Regions from separate parts of the Bacillus pretiosus genome, predicted to be linked through region 1. Evidence: riboswitches for the same ligand, from Rfam matches in the RefSeq annotation. Region 1 holds a riboswitch; the other holds the start of a gene.
The links. Region 1 has a riboswitch for S-adenosylmethionine ahead of ACU8YW_RS07275 (Na+/H+ antiporter NhaC family protein). Riboswitches for the same ligand answer to the same signal wherever they lie in the genome.
Positions count from the first base shown of each region.

Region 1 (3,205 bases):
CGGGAAAACAATTCTTTATTTTGAAATTATTACAACAATTGCAATTGTTGTTGGTCTACTGGTAGCGAATATTTTCCAACCAGGAAAAGGCGTGAATATGGATCAATTAACAAAGACTGATATTTCTAAATATGCAGAAACAACAGCTCAAGTACAAAGTCATTCGTTTGCAGATACATTTGTGAATATCGTTCCAACGAATATTATGAAATCATTGGTTGAGGGCGATATGCTTGCGATTATCTTCTTCTCTGTACTATTTGGTTTAGGAGTTGCGGCGATTGGTGAAAGAGGAAGACCGGTTCTTCAATTTTTCCAAGGTGTAGCAGATGCGATGTTTTACGTGACTAACCAAGTTATGAAATTTGCACCGTTTGGTGTATTCGCATTAATTGGTGTAACAGTTTCGACGTTTGGTTTATCTTCATTAATTCCATTAGGGAAATTAGTCATAGTTGTATATGGTGCGATGATTTTCTTCGTTGTAGTCATACTAGGACTTACAGCGAAACTATTTGGAATTAACATTTTCCAATTCTTTAAGATTTTAAAAGACGAGCTGATCTTAGCATATTCTACAGCAAGTTCAGAAACAGTTTTACCAAAAATCATGGAGAAAATGGAGAAATTCGGTTGTCCGAAAGCAATTACATCTTTCGTTATTCCGACAGGTTATTCATTTAACTTAGATGGATCAACTTTATATCAAGCAATTGCAGCAATTTTCTTAGCGCAAATGTACGGTATTGAATTATCCATTACACAACAAATTACATTATTACTTGTATTAATGGTTACATCAAAAGGTATTGCGGGTGTACCGGGCGTATCATTCGTTGTATTATTAGCAACACTTGGTACAGTAGGTATTCCAGCTGAAGGTTTAGCCTTTATCGCTGGTATTGACCGTATTTTAGATATGGCTCGTACAGCAGTTAACGTTGTAGGAAACTCTTTAGCAGCTGTAGTTATGTCTAAGTGGGAAGGTCAATATGACGCTGAAAAAGGACAAGCTTATTTGAAAGAGATTTCTGAAAAAGGTCAAGCAGCTTAATTATAATTTGAACAAGCTCTCACATAATATGTGGGGGCTTTTCTATATAGAAGGGGAGCGGACGTAATGAAACGTAAATATGGTGACGGTTCTTCGTGGAAGCGACTAATAGAGAAGGATTATACGGTTAAGCAAGTGGAAGAAGGAATGCTAGGAATATTAGAAATAAAAAAGGTAAGAGAACCTAGTTGTAAAGAATATGATAGTAAAGAACTTTGTATCGCAGGGAATCAATATACGTGGATTCAATATTTCATAGACGGGAAAAACTTTGCGATTACAGCTATGTTAGATGATCAGAAAAAATTAGTGCAATATTATATCGATGTGGCGAAAGAATATAAAATTGACGACCGTGGTTTACCGTATTTTGATGATTTATATTTAGATGTAGTGTTATTACCGAACGGTAAAATGTATATATTGGATGAAGATGAGCTAGAGGATGCTTATAAAAGTGACGATGTTACAAAAGAAGAGTATGAGTTAGCTTGGTACACTACGAAATGGATAATAGATGCAATAAAAAATAGTGAATTTTATTGGATTTCAATATTGGAAGAAGAAATCAAAAAGTTAAAATGATTGTTGTATTCAAATTTTTGTATAATTACCAAAAAAATCTATACAAAAAATAATTGACTTTTGTTTTGTAAGCGAGTAAAGTTAGGGAAGAAATTATTATTAAAAAATAAATATGAAACCTTCTTATAAAGAGAGGCGGAGGGACTGGCCCTACGATGCCTCGGCAGCGGACTCGATTTCAGAGTGCTGTGCCAAATCCAGCAAGCATGTGCTTGAAAGATGAGAAGAGCGTTCCTTATAGATGTATAAGACCTCTTCTCATTGGAAGAGGTCTTTTGTTATTCATTAGAAAAAGGTTGAAACTAGGGAGAGATGGTACTTTGAAAGAAACGAGAGGAAATGGTTTGGCTTTATTACCACTTGGGATATTTTTGGCGCTATTTATTGGTTCTGGAATTATTACAGGTGATTTCTATAAATTGCCGATACTTGTAGCAATTTCAATTGCTGTAGGAGTCGCTTTAGCAATGAATCGTAAAGAAAGTTTTAATGTAAAAGTAGAACGATTTGCTAAAGGTGCAGGGAACCCGGATATTATGATTATGGTTCTGATTTTTGTACTTGCAGGAGCATTTTCTGAAACAGCAAAAGGGATGGGCGGCGTTGATTCTACAGTTAATTTAGCGTTATCCATTTTACCGCAAGGATTTATCGTAGCTGGAATTTTTGTTATAGGGGCATTTATTTCATTAGCGATGGGAACTTCAATGGGAACAATTGCTGCATTAGCACCAATTGCTGTAGGTATTAGTGGGCAAACTGATATCTCTATTGCACTTACGATGGCTACTGTTGTTGGTGGGGCGATGTTTGGGGATAATTTATCATTTATTTCAGATACAACAATCGCAGCTGTACGTTCACAAGGAACAGAAATGAAAGATAAGTTTAAAACGAACTTTTTAATTGTATTACCAGCAGCTATTATTACAGTTGTACTATTAGTAATCGTTACTTTAGGAAGTGACACGCAGATTAAAGCGCATAGCTTTGACTGGATAAAGATTTTACCGTATGCAGGAGTACTTATTACAGCATTGCTTGGTTGGAATGTACTTATTGTGTTAACTGGTGGAACTGTACTATCCGGCGTTATAGGTCTTTTAGATGGGAGTTACACGTTAGAGAGTTTCTTTAAAAGTGTAACGACTGGAATGGGCGGTATGATGGAGTTAGTATTACTTGCTATTTTAATTGGTGGTATGGTCGAACTGATTCAATATAATGGTGGTATTCAATATTTAATGAATATTTTAACTCGTAACATTCGTTCGAAAAAAGGAGCAGAGTTCGGTATCGCTGGCTTAGTGAGTATGACGAATATGTGTACAGCGAATAATACGATTTCTATTATTTTTACAGGTCCACTTGCGAAAAACATTGCAGATCAATATGAAATTGATCCTCGTAAATCAGCGAGTGTATTAGATCTTTTCTCATGTTGTGTGCAAGGGTTAATTCCGTATGGTGCGCAAATGTTAACGGCAGCAGGATTTGCGGCGTTATCTCCGATTGAATTGTTACCATATGCGTTTTATCCTATCTTAGTTGGAGTATGTGGAATTA
Region 1 is NZ_CM129593.1:1,385,408-1,388,612, forward strand. Features, by position in the region: gene gltP (glutamate/aspartate:proton symporter GltP) at 1-1,054, shown strand, start outside; gene ACU8YW_RS07270 (ribonuclease FAU-1 family protein) at 1,121-1,639, shown strand; SAM riboswitch class I at 1,760-1,865, shown strand; gene ACU8YW_RS07275 (Na+/H+ antiporter NhaC family protein) at 1,960-3,205, shown strand, end outside.

Region 2 (3,205 bases), 1.2 Mb from region 1:
TTGTGCCCTAACGAGACGTGCCATGCCAATCCATCCTGTTAATGCAAGGGCAATAATAATTGTAAAAAGCCCTGGTTTCATAACGATTAATAATAAAATAACAATTAATAAATATGGGATACCGTATAACACTTCAATCCCTCGTACAATCCACTCATCAATTAACGTTCCAAGGCGACTACGTCCTCTCACATATCCACTAAAGCCCCCGATTAGTACACCTATTCCTATATCAAGAGCCGCTGCCACTAATCCAACTGTTAGTGAAATTTTCCCTCCAGCCCAGGTGCGCGCCCATATGTCCCTTCCTAAATCATCTGTTCCGAACCAATGCTCACTACTAGGTGGGAGGTTTGTTGCTTCTTTTACTTGTTCACTCGCAGTAAATGCCGTTAAACTTTCGCCAACCAGTGAGAAAATAATAATTAGTAATAACGTCACTGCCCCTAAAACTGCTATAGGGTTTGATATAAACTTGCGAAACACTTCCTTCTTTCGACTAATCGTTTGCTGATCTTTATTTATCGTTAATTCTTTTTTCTCCTCATTCGTTAATAACTGTTTATTGATTTCATAAGCTCCCATTTAAATGCCCCCCTCCTTACGTAATAGAACGAATACGCGGATCCACAATACGGTGAATAATATCTGTAATGAAAATACAAGAAATTAATAATGCACTATAGAAAATCGTTGTTCCCATAATGACCGGATAATCCCGGTTAAAAATGCTATCTACAAAATATTTTCCTAGACCAGGAATGGAAAATATTTTTTCAATAACGAAAGTTCCTGTTAAAAGTCCAGCCATTAACGGTCCAACAAATGTAAGTACCGGAACAATCGCATTTCGAAGAGCATGTCTTATAATGATTTTCTTAATTGGTATGCCTTTCGCTCTCGCTAGCTTAATATAATCACTCTGCAAAACTTCAATCATATTAGAGCGAACAAATCTTGTAATAACCGCGATTGGTCCTAACGCTAATGCGAAGGATGGCAATACCGTATGTTCGAATGTGCCCCAAGACGCTACTGGTAAAAGTTCAAATTGTATAGCAAATACTTGTATAAATAGTGGTGCTAAAATAAAACTTGGAATAGAAATACCGAGAATCGCAAGTAAGCTCACACTATAATCAATTACTTTCCCATGATATAGAGCTGCAAATGTACCTGCTGCAATTCCGACTAATAATGAAATAACAAGTGCTTGTAAACCAATAATCGCTGATGGACCAAATCCTGTCGTTATAATTTCTGATACACCTTGACCTGTGGATTGAACAGATTCACCAAAATCAAAATGAACTACGCCATCTAAATAAGCAACATATTGATTCCATAACGGTTCATCAAGGTGATACTTCGCTCTCATGTTTTGTATCACTTCTTCAGGAAAGATTTTCGCATCTGATGAAAATGGATCCCCTGGAATGATATGCATAATCAAAAATGTTACTGTTGTAATGACCCATAGCGTGAACACCATAACCGATAGTTTTTTAATAACATACACTTCAATAACCCCCTAAACAAATGTATTTACTTTGTTTTATTGACATATTTGTTCCTATTACTTTTCCGCTTCTTAAAACACAAAAAGCCTTGATCTTAAGAAATAAGATCAAGGCTTAATAAACGAAGGCCCATCACTTATCTTTCAAGACTTGCTTGCTGGAATTAGCACGGTGTTCCTGTTACAGAACCCGCTGCTGAGGTGTCATAGGGCCAGTCCCTCTACCTCTCTGGATAAGTAAATTGCTATATTATTATTTGGTTCAAATTGTATATTTTGAATTATAATTCTGAAAAAATGAAAAGTCAATCAAATTGGATATATTTAGAAAAATCAGTTTTCAATCCTTTTATCGAAATTACAGTTTTCTCTTATAATAAAAAGAAATAATATTAAAGAAGTTATAAGATGGATCCCTTGCTTCTTGCTACTATAGGATTACCATTAACAATCGTTATACTTGTCATCATCGGGGTCTATAAAGTGAAACTTTAATCAGTGGGGGCATCCCCCACTGATTATTAGTTGAACCAATCGGGCTTTTAGGGGCAGTGGATCCCCTACCTAACTTCTTTGCTTTCACTGAATTTTGAGGTGGGGGTCTTACTGCCCGGCAAATAGCGGGATAAACTCTTTATTAAAAAGAAACGTATCACTTCTTTTTATACTCCATTCGATAATATTACCAGACAAACAATCTCTGAATTTCACGAAAAACAAAATGTATTAGTATCCGAGGATGAAGACGGAGATGGTAAGAAGAAAAAATAACCTTGCGCGTACGCAAGGTTATTTTTTCGTTTCTGCTTGAAAACGTTTATAGTATGTTGATGCTGTTGCAAAGTTAATTTCTATATCACGAATCAATGATGAGTCTTCTTCTTTAGCTAACTTCTGTAATTTTTTCATTGCTTGTTCCGATTCATTCAAGAAACCAGCGTATACCTCATGTTCTTGCTCTTTCGACTTTGGAACACGAATTTCTTTACGTATATTATCAATATCTTCTAACATGCTAGTCGTTACCTTTTGCACATCTTCTTTATATGTAGCATTCGTTATTTCCTTACCGCCCTTTTCTTTTGCCACTTCAAATAACTGTAGTGCTTTATTAATTTCTTTATTCATTTTCATATCGTATTTTTCATGTACTGCACGGTATTCTTTCATCTCTTCTGTTTGCTCAGTAGATTGCTCTACCTTTTCTTTCGGTTCTTTCGTATCTTTATTTCCATTACATCCTGCTAGAAGGATCATACTTCCCATTACAGCAATACCCAAAACCTTCTTCATCTCTTCTTCTCCTTTTATCTACAGCTACTACTCATTATAGTTTCTTTTATCTCCACTTGTTATTATACCGAGAACATCCTACTTTTTACACTTAAGACGCTACCTTAATATACATGCCTACATTTTTGTCACAGTATCGTCACTTTATGCAAATAACTTTTGCACTGCTTTACTACATCACCTTACAAAACTGTAAGCACACATAAAGAACAAACCATGCTAGACTTACATATGCATAACGCAAACATATGTAAGTTTTTAAGGAGAATCATCTATGTACAACACAATGCCTTTTATGGGAGAAGATATTCGTGTCCTTATTCGTGAAAAATCACTTCATATCGAAAATACAGAGAGCCTTCGCCGCGTATTAAAAAAGAAACATGCTCCATT
Region 2 is NZ_CM129593.1:183,140-186,344, reverse strand. Features, by position in the region: gene ACU8YW_RS01075 (ABC transporter permease) at 1-585, opposite strand, end outside; gene ACU8YW_RS01070 (ABC transporter permease) at 602-1,519, opposite strand; SAM riboswitch class I at 1,654-1,759, opposite strand; gene ACU8YW_RS01065 (DUF3951 domain-containing protein) at 2,156-2,290, shown strand; gene ACU8YW_RS01060 (hypothetical protein) at 2,309-2,812, opposite strand; gene ACU8YW_RS01055 (hypothetical protein) at 3,087-3,205, shown strand, end outside.
Region 2: another riboswitch for S-adenosylmethionine. It lies ahead of ACU8YW_RS01070 (ABC transporter permease); the one in region 1 lies ahead of ACU8YW_RS07275 (Na+/H+ antiporter NhaC family protein).